Regions from separate parts of the Achromobacter sp. HNDS-1 genome, predicted to be linked through region 3. Evidence: predicted binding sites of a transcription regulator. Region 3 holds the regulator's gene; each other region holds the start of a gene.
The links. Region 3 encodes LexA, which represses DNA repair genes until DNA is damaged. Its sites were predicted from a motif close to ACTGTATNNNNATACAGT; they were not measured.
Positions count from the first base shown of each region.

Region 1 (5,096 bases), 2.1 Mb from region 3:
GGGTTGCCGTTGATCAGCACCGGCGTCTCCGAGCCTTCGAAGCCCAGGTCGGTGCCCAGCGACAGCGCTTGTGGCACCCAGTGCATGGCCTGCTCGTAGGCGATGGCGTTCAGATCGGTGGCGGCCAGGCCGATGGCGCTGGGGTTTTCCGCCCGCGCCAGCAGCAGCAACTGGTTCACCAGGCGGGTGGCGCGCTCGGAGCCGGTCACCAGCTGGCGCAGGCTGGCCTGCATTTCCTCGGGGCTGGCATCGCGCAGGGCCAGCTCGGCCTGGGTTCGCAGACCGGCCAGCGGCGTCTTCAACTGGTGCGCGGCATCGGCGACGAAGCGGCGCTGCGCCTGCACGTTGGCCGACAGGCGGTCGAGCAGATCGTTCATGGCCGCCACCAGCGGCGCGATCTCGGAGGGCGCGGCGCGCTCGTCGATGGGCGAAAGATCGTCCGGTCGGCGCGCCCGCAGCCGCTGTTGCAGCGCGTTCAGCGGCGCCACGCCGCGCGACAGTCCGAACCACACCAGCAGCACCGCGATCGGCAGCACCACGAACTGGGGAATGATCACGCCTTTGATGATGTCGTTGGCCAGTTGGGTGCGCTTTTCCACCGTCTCGGCCACGATCAGCAGCGCCGGCTGGGTATTGGGCAGGTTCAGGTCGACCCAGGTGAAGGCCAGGCGGATACCGAAGCCGCGCAGGGTGTCGTCTTCGTATTGCACCTCGCCGGGGCGCGGCTGGCCGACCGACGCGGGCAGGGGCAGGGCGCGATCGCCGCCCAGGTATTCGCCGCGGCTGCCCAGCGCCAGCCAGAACACGCTGTCGGTTTCATCGGCGCGCAGCACCTCGCGCGCCGGGTCGGTCATGCGCAGCACCGCGCGGCCGTCCTGGGCGTGGACCTGGCGCGTCAGCACGTGCAGGTTGTTGGCCAGCGCGCGATCGTACGGCACGTTGGCGATGTTCTGCGCCACCACGTAGGTGATGGCGACGCTCATGGGCCACAGCAGAAACAGCGGCGCCAGCATCCAGTCGAGGATCTCGCCCAGCAGCGAACGTTGCGGCGGCGCAAAGCTGGGGCCGCGGGCCCCGGCCCGCATCACATCCAGCGCTTCCTGGTTGAGCGCCTCCGGCTGTGGCGGTTCAGCTTGCGAGGTAGGCCGCACCCTGGTCCCGTTCGAGGCAATAGCCCAGGCCGCGCACCGTCACGATCTTCACGCCGCTGGGCTCGAGTTTCTTGCGCAGGCGGTGCACGTAGACCTCAATGGCATTGGTGCTGACTTCCTCGCCCCATTCGCACAGGTGGTCGACCAGCTGGGTCTTGCTGACCATGCGCCCGCTGCGGGTCAGCAGGATCTCCAGCAGGCTGACCTCGCGCGCGGACAGGTCCAGCGTCTGGTCGTCGACCATGGCAACGCGCCCGGTCTGGTCGAACACGAGACGGCCGTGCTTGAGCAGCGTGGCGCCGCCGCCGGCGCCGCGGCGGGTCAGGGCGCGCACGCGGGCTTCCAGCTCGGACAGGGCGAAGGGCTTGGCCATGTAGTCGTCGGCGCCCAAGTCGAGTCCCTTGACGCGTTGCTCGATACTGTCGGCGGCGGTCAGGATCAGGACGGGCAGGGCGGAATTGCGGGCCCGCAGCCGGCGCAGGACCTCCAGGCCGGCCAGTTGCGGCAGGCCGAGGTCGAGGATCAGCAGGTCGAAGGCCTGGGCCGCCAGCGCCGAATCGGCCGCCAGGCCGTCGCGCACGGCATCGACCGCGTAGCCGTTGTGACGCAACGAGCGTGACAGGCCGTCGGCCAGGATGCTGTCGTCTTCCGCGATCAGGATGCGCATGGGCAGTCGAAAAGAAGAAGGGCGCCGGGTGAGCGGCGCACGCGTGCCGCCCTCGGTGGGATGCCGGGGCGGCGTGCCGGGAGCGCAATGGGGACATAGCGCCAGTTTTTTCCTCGATTCTGTCATACGGCACCGGGCTTGCCCACTCAGGGAATACGTGGAAAACTGTGGCACACTGTTTTTTTGTACAGTACAATCCGATGCCATAATCTGCGCTATCGCTTTACCGATCACGCTTGAGCGCCACAGTTTGCACTGCCAGTTTTCTGGCAACAGCTGTCAGGCAACGGCCCGATCACCCCTTGCGACAACCCGTGCGCTGACCGACACCCCGTGCCGCGCCCCGATACGTTACAGACCCAGACCTGACAGGACACTACATGGACGACAAAACCACCAAGGCCGCCGCTTCGGAAAAAGCCAAGGCGCTGGCCGCCGCGCTCTCGCAGATCGAAAAGCAGTTCGGCAAGGGCTCGATCATGCGCTACGGCGACAACGAGGTCTCGCATGACATCCAGGTGGTGTCGACCGGCTCGCTGGGCCTGGACATCGCGCTGGGCGTCGGCGGCCTGCCGCGCGGCCGCGTGGTGGAAATCTACGGTCCGGAATCCTCGGGCAAGACCACCCTGACCCTGCAGGTCGTGGCCGAAATGCAGAAGCTGGGCGGCACCTGCGCCTTCGTCGACGCCGAACACGCGCTTGACGTGCAGTACGCCTCGAAGCTGGGCGTCAACCTGGCCGACCTGCTGATCTCGCAGCCGGACACGGGCGAGCAGGCGCTGGAAATCACCGACGCGCTGGTGCGCTCGGGCTCGGTCGACCTGATCGTGGTCGACTCGGTCGCGGCGCTGGTGCCCAAGGCAGAAATCGAAGGCGAAATGGGCGATTCGCTGCCCGGCCTGCAGGCCCGCCTGATGAGCCAGGCGCTGCGCAAGCTGACCGCCACCATCAAGAAGACCAACTGCATGGTCATCTTCATCAACCAGATCCGCATGAAGATCGGCGTGATGTTCGGCAACCCCGAAACCACCACCGGCGGCAATGCGCTCAAGTTCTACGCCTCGGTGCGCCTGGACATCCGCCGCATCGGCTCGATCAAGAAGGGCGACGAGGTCGTCGGCAACGAAACCCGCGTCAAGGTGGTCAAGAACAAGGTCGCGCCCCCGTTCAAGCAGGCCGAGTTCGACATCATGTACGGCGCCGGCATCTCGCGTGAAGGCGAAATCATCGACCTGGGCGTGGCCGCCAATGTGGTGGACAAGTCCGGCGCCTGGTACAGCTACAACGGCAACCGCATCGGCCAGGGCAAGGACAACGTCCGCGAATACTTGAAGGAACACAAGGAACTGGCCATCGAGATCGAGAACCGGGTCCGCGAGAACCAGGGCATCGTCAGCCGCGCCGCGGAATTCGTGCCCACCGCCGAAGACGACAGCGACGAGTAATCGCGTCGTCGCGTCATCGGATAGCGCCGGGCTCGCCAGCCCGGCCGCCAGCGGCAGGCTCCCTTCCCGGGAGGCCTGCCGCTGGCACATAGAGGAAGCGCATGAGCTGGAAACCGTCCGTCACGTCCGCTGATCGCCTGCGCGCCAGGCTGGACGATGAATTCGAGACCGTGGCCAAGCCCGAGGGGCTGCGCCGCACGTCTGACCTGCGGCGGGCTGCCGAAGCCTCCGCGGCGGCCGGCCAGGATCCCGAGGGCGCGAGCGCCCCGGCGTCGCAGTGGCAGCGCAGCTCCGAACGGCGCGCGGCCAGCGGACGCGGCCGGCGTGGCAAGGACGGCGAGGGCGATGACACGGGCGAGGGCGCGCGGACATCCGAAGACAAGCCCCGCACGCCTCCCAAGGGGCCGTCGCTGAAAATGCGCGCGGTGGGTTATCTGTCGCGACGCGAGCATGCCCGCGATGAGCTGGCGCGCAAACTCGCGCCCCATGCCGAAGACCCCGATGAGGTCGAACGCGTGCTGGACGCGCTGGAAAAGGAAGGCTGGCTGTCGACCGAGCGTTTTGCGCAAAGCCTGGTGCATCGCCGCGCGTCGCGCCAGGGGGCGGCCCGCATCGTGCAGGAATTGCGCCAGCACGGCGTGGATGACGCCCAGGTGTCCGAGCTGCGCGAGCAATTGCGCGCCACCGAATACGAGCGCGCGCTCGAGGTCTGGCAGAAACGCTTCGGCGCCAGGCCCGAGGACCGCGCCGCCTATGCCAAGCAGGCGCGCTTCCTGGCCAGCCGCGGCTTTGCGCACGACGTCATCCGCCGCATCCTGGGCGCCGGCGACGACGACTGAGCGGGCCGCGCGGCGAAGGCCGGTGCCGGCCCGCCCTTGCCCTTTTTCCTGTTTTTCCTATTTCGCCGACTTGATGCCGGTCAGCGTCTTGAAGCAGACATCGCGCGTCAGCGTCAGGAATTCGTCGATGTACGAGGCGTCGGTGTCCTCGCTGCGCACCGTCGCGTACAAGGTGCGCCACACGCCTTGCGGCCCCAGCCGGCACTGGCGCAGCCAACCCTGGTTCATGTATTCGGTGAGCGCCCAGTTGGGCAGGGCGGCCACGCCGCGGTTGCTGGCCACCAGCTGCGCGATGATGGGCGTCAGCTCCGCCTTGCGGATGGCGGCCGGTTCGACGTCGGCGGGGTCCAGGAAGGCCGTGAAGATGTCCAGGCGCTGCTTGTCCACCGGGTACGTGATGAGCGTCTGGTCGGCCAGTTGATCCGGCATGACGAACTTGCTGCCGGCCAGCGGATTCGATTCGGACACGGCCAGCACCAGTTCGTACTTGAACAGCGGCAGGTATTCGACGGCGTCCAGTTGCTGCGGGTCGGACGTGATGACCAGGTCCAGGTCGCCGCGCACCAGCGCGGGCAAGGGCGCGAAGGAGAACGCCGCCGACAGGTCCAGCGCCACGTCGGGCCATTGCGCGCGGAATGCGTCCAGCGACGGCATCAACCATTGGAAGCAGGAATGGCAATCGATCGCCAGGTGCAGCCGGCCGGTGCGGCCGGCGGCCAGCCGCTGCAATTCCCGTTCGGTGGCGCGCATGCGCGGCAGCACCTCGTCGGCCAGGGCCAGCACGCGCAGGCCCGCGGTGGTCAGGCGCGCGGGCCGGGTGCGGCGGTTCAGCAGCGGCGTGCCGAGCCGGGTCTCCAGGTCGCGCAACTGGTGCGACAGGGCCGACTGGGTCAGGTGCAGGCGATCGGCTGCTTCCTGCAGGCTGCCGCCTTCACGGATGGCGGTCAGGGTTTCGAGATGGCGGATTTCCAGCATGGGAGGGCGATAGGAAAGG
Region 1 is NZ_CP157584.1:4,941,046-4,946,141, forward strand. Features, by position in the region: gene ABFG95_RS22825 (sensor histidine kinase) at 1-1,013, opposite strand, end outside; gene ABFG95_RS22830 (response regulator transcription factor) at 1,129-1,818, opposite strand; gene recA (recombinase RecA) at 2,199-3,263, shown strand; gene recX (recombination regulator RecX) at 3,365-4,102, shown strand; gene ABFG95_RS22845 (LysR family transcriptional regulator) at 4,160-5,077, opposite strand.
Region 1: the regulator LexA is predicted to act here: its motif matches at 1,993-2,010, upstream of recA (recombinase RecA).

Region 2 (5,096 bases), 2.2 Mb from region 3:
CTGTTGCCAGATCCGCAAGGTCGAGCCGCTCAAGCGCGCGCTGGCCGGACGCGGCGCCTGGATCACCGGGCAGCGGCGCGCGCAATCGACCACGCGCGGTGAACTGCACCTGGAAGAGGACGACGCCGCCTTCGGCCTCTACAAGTTCAACCCGCTGGCCGAATGGCGCGAAGAGGATGTCTGGGGCGTGATCCGCGGCCTGGGCATTCCCTACAACCCGCTGCACGACCAGGGCTATCCGTCCATCGGCTGCGAGCCCTGTACCCGCGCCATCCGCCCGGGCGAAGACCTGCGGGCCGGGCGCTGGTGGTGGGAGTCGTCGGACTCCAAGGAATGCGGCCTGCACGCAGGCAACCGGGTCATCGGCATCGTCGCGGAAACCACGCGCGCCTGACGCCCGTCACGTATCAAGAATTCGTTTTAGGGGAATACCTATGTCCGCAGTGATTCAACGCAGCCACCTGGACTGGCTGGAATCGGAAGCCATTTTCATCATGCGCGAGGTGGCGGCCGAGAGCGAGAAGCCCGTGTTGCTGTTCTCGGGCGGCAAGGATTCGGTGGTGCTGCTGCGCCTGGCCGAAAAGGCGTTCCGGCCGGGGCGCTTTCCGTTTCCGCTTATGCACATCGACACCGGCCACAATTTCGACGAGGTCATCGCCTTCCGCGACGCCCGCGCGGCCGAACTGGGCGAGACCCTGATCGTGCGCAGCGTGGAAGACTCGATCAAGCGCGGCAGCGTGGTGCTGCGGCGCGAGACCGACTCGCGCAACGCGGCGCAGGCCGTGACGCTGCTGGAGGCGATCGAGGAATTCGGCTTCGACGCCTGCATCGGCGGCGCCCGCCGCGACGAGGAAAAGGCGCGCGCCAAGGAGCGCATCTTCTCGTTCCGCGACGAGTTCGGCCAGTGGGACCCCAAGGCCCAGCGCCCGGAACTGTGGAACCTGTTCAACACCAAGGTGCACCGCGGCGAGAACATGCGGGTGTTCCCGATCTCCAACTGGACCGAGCTGGACGTCTGGCAGTACATCCAGCGCGAACAGCTGGCGCTGCCGTCGATCTACTTCAGTCACGAGCGCGAGGTGGTGCGGCGCAAGGGCCTGCTGGTGCCGGTCACGCGCCTGACGCCGCCGCGGGACGGCGACACCGTCGAGCGCCTGTCGGTGCGCTTTCGCACCGTGGGCGACATTTCCTGCACCTGCCCGGTGGCCTCGGATGCCGCCGACACCGCCGCCATCATCGCCGAGACAGCGGTGACCGATATCACCGAGCGCGGCGCCACGCGCATGGACGACCAGACTTCCGAGGCCTCGATGGAGCGCCGCAAGAAGGAAGGCTATTTCTGATCGCACGAGTGGCCGGCGCCTGGCCGGCCGACAGGGGACGCATATGAACGCAGTAAACGATTCTTTTCTTTCGGGCGCCGACTCGGGCGTGCTGCGCCTGATCACCGCGGGATCGGTGGACGACGGCAAATCGACGCTGATCGGCCGCCTGCTGTATGACAGCAAGGGCGTGTTCGCCGACCAGCTCGACGCCATCTCGCGCGCCAAGTACAAGCGCGTGGCTGAGGGCGGCATCGACTTCTCCCTGCTCACGGATGGCCTGGAGGCCGAGCGCGAGCAGGGCATCACGATCGACGTGGCCTACCGCTACTTCTCGACCCCGGCGCGCAAGTTCATCATCGCCGACGCGCCCGGCCACGAGCAGTACACCCGCAACATGGTCACCGGCGCCTCCACCGCCGACGTCGCCGTGATCCTGATCGACGCCACCCGCGCCGCCGACGGCAATCTGCTGCCGCAGACCAAGCGCCACAGCACCATCGCCCGCCTGCTGGGCATCCGCCACATCGTGGTGGCCGTCAACAAGATGGACCTGGTGGATTGGGACCAGGCCGTGTTCGAGCGCATCCGCGACGCCTACGCGGATCTGGCGTCCCGGCTTGGCATCGCGCACTTCCACGCGCTGCCGCTATCGGCGTTGAACGGCGACAACGTGGTGACGCGGTCGGACAAGACGCCGTGGTACGCCGGCCAGCCGCTGTTGACGCTGCTGGAATCGCTGGAACTGGCCGGTGACGGCGGCGCGGGGCCGCTGCGTTTTCCCGTGCAGTGGGTGTCGCGCCACGACGGCAGCAGCAGGGACGATTTCCGCGGCTACGCGGGCCGCATCGCCAGCGGCGTGCTGCGTCCCGGCGACGAGATCGTGGTGCAGCCGTCGGGCGTGACGGCGCGCGTGCAGGAAGTGCGGCTGTTCGATCGCGCGCTCGATGAAGCGGTGGCGGGCGACTCGGTGACGCTGGTACTGGACCGCGACGTCGACGTCTCGCGCGGTGACGTGATCGTGCACGCGGCCGCGCCGGCGCAAGTCGCGCGCGAATTCGAGGCGGAACTGTGCTGGCTCGATGCGCAGGCGCTCAACCCCGCGCGCAAGTATCTGCTCAAGCATGGCACGCGACTGACGTCGGCGAAGATCCGCGCGGTGCTCTCGCATCGCGACATCCACGAACTGCAGGAAGTGGAGAACACCGAAGGCACGCTGCGCATGAATGACATTGGCCGCGTCGCGTTCACCACGCGCGAGTCGTTGGCGGTCGATCGATACGCCGATGTGCCCGCCACCGGTGCCTTCATCCTGATCGACGAAGCCACGCATCAGACCGCGGCGGCGGGCATGCTTCGGTAAACCGCAAGTCGGGGCGGGAAGACTCCGCCCCGCACCGGTTTTTGGGTGTTGTTTTTATTCCAAATCCAATGCCGGCGCGGGTTTCCGGGCGATATCGCAAGATGAAATCGAATTGTCCGGACGCCGTCTTCGTCTTGCGGTAAAGTGGGGCTGTCTTACGAAAAGGCTTTTGGTGCTTGTCAAAACCACTGTGTTTTTGTACAGTAGTTTTCATGGCACGCACCGATCATTCTTTTCCCGCCGGTTCTGGGTCCCCGGCTGCCGCCCCCGCCGCCTTGCGCGGTCGGGGTGCGGTTACTAATGTTCGGCATCGCTTCCAGAAAGACGACCGCGCGCAGGTCGACGACGGCTGGTCCGGCTCGGGTCTCCCGGCTGATTTCGTCGATGCTGTCCCCGATATTTCCCCTGACGATTCCATCGATAAGACCGGCCTGGCCGGTCAGGCCGATGCCCCGGCCTTGGCGGCTGCCACGGTCATCCCCATCCTGCCCGACGTCCGCCGGGCGCCCGCGGTTCCCAAGACCACCGTCACCGCCGAAGAAGCCCGCAAGATCCTGTCGCGCAACGATTCGCCCGACATTCCCTTCGACGTGGCCGTCAATCCCTACCGTGGCTGCGAGCATGGCTGCGTCTATTGCTACGCCCGTCCCACCCATTCCTACCTGGGCTATTCCCCCGGCCTCGACTTCGAAACCCGGCTGGTGGCCAAGGCCAACGCGGTCCAGGCGCTGCGGGCGGAAATCAGCCGGCCCGGCTACAAGCCGTCGCCCATCAACATCGGCTCGGCCACCGACGCCTACCAGCCCATCGAGCGCGACTGGCGCCTGACGCGCGGCATGCTCGAGCTGATGCTCGAGACCCGCCACCCCCTCACCATCGTCACCAAGAACGCCCTGGTGGCGCGCGACCTCGACCTGCTGGCCGCGCTGGCCGAGCAGAAGCTGGTGGTGGTCTACATGAGCATCACCACGCTGGACGCCGACATGGCCCGCACGCTCGAGCCGCGCGCCGCCGCTCCGTGGCGCCGCCTGGAGGCCGTGCGCACCCTGACCGCCGCCGGCGTGCCGGTCGGCGTGCTGGTGGCGCCCGTGATCCCGTTCATCAACGATGACGCCATGGAACACATCCTGCAGGAATCGAAGGCGGCCGGCGCGCACTACGCCAGCTACACCGTCATCCGCCTGCCCTGGGAAGTCAAGACGCTGTTCGAAGACTGGCTCAACGCCCATTTCCCGGACCGCGCCCAGCGGGTGCTCCATCGCATCGAAGACCTGCGCAACGGCCGCCGCAACGATCCCAACTTCGGTTCGCGCATGCGCGGCACCGGCATCTGGGCCGACCTGCTGCGCCAGCGCTTCGCCGTCGCGACGCGCAAGCTGGGCCTGAATCGCCACCGCCTGTCGCTCGACTGCGACCGCTTCCAGCCGCCCGCGTCCGCCGGCGCTTCCGCCTCGTTGTTCACGGCCGCCGCCGGTACGGCCGAAGTCTCCGTTTTTCCATCCCCGGTTGGCGCGCAAGCGTCTTCAGGGGTCCCTTTTCCCAGTGCCATGCCCGTGGCCGGCGCCTACGGGCGCGGTGCGCGCCAACTGCGCGCCATGGTCGCGGGGCAATTGTCGTTGTTCGACTGACCCGTGGCTCGCCCACGGGTTGCCGCCGTGGCGAATTGCCGCGGTTCCTGATTGCGTTACAAGGAGTTCCTCATGAACACCGCTCAACTTTCCGTCCTGCCGGATGAACTTGCCGTCGTCTCGTTGACGCCGCTGCGCCGTGCGGTGCAGCGCGTCCGCGCCCTGGGTGCCCGTTACACCGGCTTGGCCATGCCCTGGGGGGGTGTGCCGGCGGGGCGCCACGCCAGCGCCACGACCGGGGATCTGCTGTCGCCTGCTGGCGGCGAGGCGGGGACACCCGCCGCAACCGCGCCGCGCCAACGTGAGCGCGCCGCCACGCTGCCGGGCAAGTGGCCGTTTCCGCCGGCAGCCGAGCAGACCGCGCCCACTGTTCGTGGCCCGCGCGAGCGCAGCCTGGGCAACGCCACGGTCGAACCCGTGTCGGATCAGGTCAGCGTGAAAAGCATGGTGCTGGATGTGGTGCTGGTGCTGGCGTGGGGCGCGATGATCCCGGCGCTCATGTGGCTGGGCGTGGCTGGCGGCTTCTGAGGTTGCGCCACCGTCCGGGCCGGTGCGCGGACGCATCCAGGCGCTTCACGCCGCCGGCCCGCGCGAGGGCCGGCGCGCTTTCAGCTCGAACCCAGCAGCACCACGCCGGCCAGGATAGACAGGCAGCCGGCCAGACGGCCGGGGCCGACTTTCTCGCGCAGCAGGAACATGCCAGCCAAGGTGCCCAGCATCATCGACATTTCCCGTGCCGGAGCCACCAGACTGAGCGGCGCGCCATTGCGCAGCGCGTACAGC
Region 2 is NZ_CP157584.1:4,834,066-4,839,161, forward strand. Features, by position in the region: gene ABFG95_RS22280 (phosphoadenylyl-sulfate reductase) at 1-394, shown strand, start outside; gene cysD (sulfate adenylyltransferase subunit CysD) at 435-1,343, shown strand; gene ABFG95_RS22290 (GTP-binding protein) at 1,387-2,685, shown strand; gene ABFG95_RS22295 (PA0069 family radical SAM protein) at 2,898-4,313, shown strand; gene ABFG95_RS22300 (hypothetical protein) at 4,386-4,841, shown strand; gene ABFG95_RS22305 (DMT family transporter) at 4,922-5,096, opposite strand, start outside.
Region 2: the regulator LexA is predicted to act here: its motif matches at 2,873-2,890, upstream of ABFG95_RS22295 (PA0069 family radical SAM protein).

Region 3 (5,096 bases):
GTTTTGTTTATCCGGCCGCCGGGATCTTGAATTTTCGGCTATTGTTCCCATAACAGACGTAACTGACGGGGCTGTCCGGGTATACCCGGTCATCCTGTCCCCGATACGCCGAGTCATACCGAGGAACCTCCTATGTCTGCCAGCCAGACCCTGCCTTCCGACCCGATCGACCTCCCCCTGCTGCCACTGCGCGACGTCGTGGTGTTCCCGCACATGGTCATCCCGCTGTTCGTCGGCCGTCCGCGCTCTATCCGCGCGCTCGAGGTTGCGATGGAAGCGGGCAAGAGCATCATGCTAGTGGCCCAAAAATCCGCCGGCAAGGATGATCCCACCCCTGAAGACGTCTACGAGATCGGCTGCGTCGCCGGCATCCTGCAGATGCTCAAGCTGCCCGATGGCACCGTCAAGGTGCTGGTCGAGGGTACCCAGCGCGCCCGCATCAACAGCATCGAAGACGCCGATTCGCACTTCACCTGCCAGGTCACCCCGATCGAGCCGGACGCCGTCCAGGGCTCCGAGACCGAGGCCCTGCGCCGCGCGATCGTCGCCCAGTTCGAGCAATACGTAAAACTCAACAAGAAGATCCCCCCGGAGATCCTGACCTCGCTCGCCGGCATCGATGACGCCGGCCGCCTGGCCGACACGATCGCCGCGCATCTTCCGCTGAAACTCGAGCAGAAGCAGAAGATGCTCGAGATCGTCGGCACCTCCGAGCGCCTCGAAGGCCTGCTCACGCAGCTGGAAACCGAAATCGACATCCTCCAGGTCGAGAAGCGGATCCGCGGCCGCGTGAAGAAGCAGATGGAAAAGAGCCAGCGCGACTACTACCTGAATGAGCAGGTCAAGGCCATTCAGAAGGAGTTGGGCGAAGGCGAAGAGGGCGCCGACATCGAGGAGCTCGAAAAGAAGATCATCGCCGCGCACATGCCCAAGGAGGCGCGCAAGAAGGCCGATGCCGAGCTCAAGAAGCTCAAGCTCATGTCGCCCATGTCGGCCGAAGCCACCGTGGTGCGCAACTACATCGATACGCTCATCAACCTCCCCTGGAGGAAGAAGAGCAAGATCAACAACTCCATCGCCAACGCCGAGACCGTGCTCGACAACGACCACTACGGCCTGGAGAAGGTGAAGGAGCGCATCCTCGAATATCTCGCGGTGCAGCAGCGCGTGGACAAGGTCAAGGCGCCGATCCTGTGCCTGGTCGGTCCTCCCGGGGTCGGCAAGACCTCGCTGGGCCAGTCCATCGCCAAGGCCACGAACCGCAAGTTCGTGCGCATGGCCCTGGGCGGCGTGCGCGACGAAGCCGAGATCCGCGGCCACCGTCGTACCTACATCGGTTCGATGCCCGGCAAGATCGTCCAGAACATGTCGAAGGTCGGCGTGCGCAATCCCCTGTTCCTGCTCGATGAGATCGACAAGCTGGGCATGGATTTCCGCGGCGATCCCTCGTCGGCGCTGCTCGAGGTGCTGGACCCGGAACAGAACCACACGTTCCAGGACCACTACATCGAAGTCGACTTCGACCTGTCGGACGTCATGTTCGTGGCCACCAGCAACACGCTGAACATTCCGCCGGCCCTGCTGGACCGGATGGAAGTGATCCGCCTGTCGGGCTACACCGAGGAAGAAAAGATCCACATCGCCCGCGACCATCTGCTGCCCAAGCTGATGAAGAACAACGGCGTCAAGGATACCGAGCTGACCGTCGATGACAGCGCGCTGCGCGACATCGTGCGCTACTACACCCGCGAAGCCGGCGTGCGTGCGCTCGAACGCGAAGTGGGCAAGATCTGCCGCAAGGTGATCAAGCAGCTGCTGACCCAGAGCGACCGCGCCAAGGCCGAAGGCAAGACCTTCGAACTCAAGCCGGTCAACGTCACGGGCGACAACCTCAGCGATTACCTCGGCGTGCGCCGCTACACCTTCGGCATGGCCGAAAAGGAAAACCAGATCGGTCAGGTGACCGGCCTGGCCTGGACGGAAGTCGGTGGCGACCTGCTCACGATCGAAGTGGCGGACATGCCCGGCAAGGGCGTGATCCAACGCACCGGTTCGCTGGGCGACGTGATGAAGGAATCGGTCGAGGCGGCCCGCACGGTGGTGCGCTCGCGGGCGCGTCGCCTGGGCTTTGCCGACAGCGTGTTCGAGAAGCACGACATGCACGTGCACGTGCCGGAAGGCGCGACGCCCAAGGACGGTCCGTCCGCCGGTATCGCGATCACCACGGCCATGGTGTCGGCCCTGTCGCGCATCCCGGTGCGCGCCGACGTCGCCATGACCGGCGAGATCACGCTGCGTGGCGAAGTCCTGCCGATCGGCGGCCTGAAGGAGAAGCTGCTGGCCGCCCATCGCGGTGGTATCAAGACGGTCTTGATCCCGGAAGAAAACGTCAAGGATTTGGCGGAGATCCCGGACAACGTCAAGAACCATCTCGAGATCGTGCCGGTCCGCTGGATCGACAAGGTGCTGGAACTGGCCCTGGAACGCCTGCCGGAGCCGCTGGCTGAAGACGAAACGGTCAAGGAGCCGCTGGTCGCCAAGCCGGCCGAGCCGGGTTCGACGGATCCCGTGCTCAAGCACTGATGTCTGGCCCCGGGGCGTCCCGCAAGGGATGCCCAATGAAAGAAACCCCGCTTGCGCGGGGTTTCTTTTTTGGCGCGGCCGTCGAGGGGCGCGCGCCTGAAGGGAAGCGGCGGATCAGTGCAGCGCGTGCGGACGGATCAGGCCGACCGCGATGCCTTCCAGCGCGAATTCCTGGTCTGCCTCGACCACGATGACGTTGAAGTCAGGATTCTCGGGCAGCAGTTCAACGCGGCCGTTCTGGCGCTGCAGGCGCTTGACGGTGACGTCGTCGCCCAGGCGGGCAACCACGATCTGGCCGTTGCGGGCCTCGGACGCCTTTTTGACGGCCAGCAGGTCGCCTTCGAGGATGCCGGCGTCACGCATGCTCATGCCGCGCACCTTGAGCAGGTAGTCGGGCGCCTGGGCGAAGAGGCCGGGGTCGACACCGATTTCGCGTTCGACATGTTCGGCCGCCAGGATCGGGCTGCCGGCGGCCACGCGGCCGACCAGCGGCAGCAGCAACTGCGCCAGGCCGGGCAGGGGCAGCGGCGCCTGGGTCTGCGCGGGCGAGGCATCCTTCAGGCGGATGCCGCGCGAAGCGCCGGCGGTGAGCTCGATGGCCCCCTTGCGCGCCAGGGCCTTCAGATGGTCTTCAGCCGCGTTGGGCGAGCGGAATCCCAATGCCTGGGCGATCTCGGCGCGGGTGGGCGGAAAGCCGGTGCGCGCGACGGTTTGCCGGATGAGGTCCAGGATTTGCTGTTGACGATCAGTGAGTTTGCTGGCCATGGCGGTGATCCGTTTGGAATCGGACTGTACATATATACAGCGGCATTCTGGGGGACATAACGCAAAAATGCAAGCGTTGAGCGGACATGGTTTTGTGACAGGCAATGAAAACGGGACCCGAAGGTCCCGTTGGAGGCTGTTGCCGGGGGGAGGCTTACAGCACCGCGGCGATGCCCTTGGCCACCTGGTCGATGTTGCCGCTGTTGAGCGCGGCGACGCAGATGCGGCCGCTGGAGACGGCGTAGACGCCGTGCTCTTCGCGCAGGCGGTCGACCTGGGCCGAGGTCAGGCCCGAGTACGAGAACATGCCGCGCTGCTGCAGCACGAAGCTGAAGTCCTGCTTGCCGCCGTGTTCCTTGATTTTCTCGACCAATTGCTTGCGCATCAGGCGGATGCGGTCGCGCATGGCGCCGAGTTCTTCTTCCCACATGGCGAACAGCTCGGGCGAGTTCAGCACCGTGGAGACGATCGTGCCGCCGTGGGTGGGCGGGTTGGAGTAGTTGGTGCGGATGACGCGCTTGAGCTGGCTCAGCACGCGGGTGGCTTCGTCTTTGCTGCCAGCCACGACCGTCAGGGCGCCGACGCGCTCGCCGTACAGCGAGAACGACTTCGAGAACGACGAGCTGATGAACATGGTCAGGTCGAGGTCGGCGAACAGGCGCACGACCGCGGCGTCTTCGCGCAGGCCTTCGCCGAAGCCCTGGTAGGCGATGTCCAGGAAGGGCACCAGCTTGTTTTCCTTGACGACCGCGGCGATCTGCTTCCATTGGTCGAAGGTGGGATCGACGCCGGTGGGGTTGTGGCAGCAGGCGTGCAGCACGACCACGGTGTTGGCCGGCGCGGCCTTCAGGGCGGCCAGCATGCCGTCGAAGTTCAGGCCGCGGGTGGCGGCATCGTAGTAGGCGTAGGTGCCGACTTCGAACCCGGCGCGTTCGAACAGCGCGCGGTGGTTTTCCCAGCTGGGATCGCTGATCAGGACCTTGGAGGTCGGCAGCAGCTGGCGCAGGAAGTCGGCGCCGATCTTGAGCGCGCCGGTGCCGCCCAGGGCCTGGGTGGTCAGGACGCGGCCAGCGGCGGCCAGCGGGGAATCCTTGCCGATCAGCAGGGCTTGCGCGCCCTGGTTGTAGCCGGCGATGCCTTCGATCGGCAGGTAGCCGCGAGCGGCGGCGGCCTCGATGCGGGCGATTTCCGCCTTGCGCACGGCACCCAGCAGGGGAATGCGACCCTGGTCGTCGTAGTACACGCCCACGCCCAGATTGACTTTACCGGGGCGGGTGTCCGCGTTGTATTGTTCGTTCAGACCAAGAATGGGGTCGCGCGGCGCGAGTTCGACGGAATCGAAAAGGGTGCTCATGGGACTCTGCTGAGGGTGAGTGGACGCAGTCGGAAGTGCTGTGGATAATGGGGGGTTTACCCTGGGAACAGTCTAGCATGCCTAAGAGCGCAATAGACCCGAGCGCGGCGGGTGCCGCAGCCGTTGGCTCCGTCACCGACGGGGCGGCCGATGCGGCCCCTGGCGCTGCCGCGGCGGCCCCCGGCCCGGGGTACGTCGATTACCCCGGCAGCCCGTTCCACCTGTACCAACCCTATCCGCCCGCCGGCGACCAGCCGGGCGCCATTGATGGATTGGTCCAGGGCGTGCAGGACGGCCTGATGTACCAGACGCTGCTGGGCGTGACCGGCTCGGGCAAGACCTACACCATGGCCAACGTCATCGCCCAGCTGGGGCGGCCGGCGCTGGTGCTGGC
Region 3 is NZ_CP157584.1:692,950-698,045, reverse strand. Features, by position in the region: gene lon (endopeptidase La) at 133-2,583, shown strand; gene lexA (transcriptional repressor LexA) at 2,698-3,348, opposite strand; gene ABFG95_RS03025 (amino acid aminotransferase) at 3,503-4,702, opposite strand; gene uvrB (excinuclease ABC subunit UvrB) at 4,780-5,096, shown strand, end outside.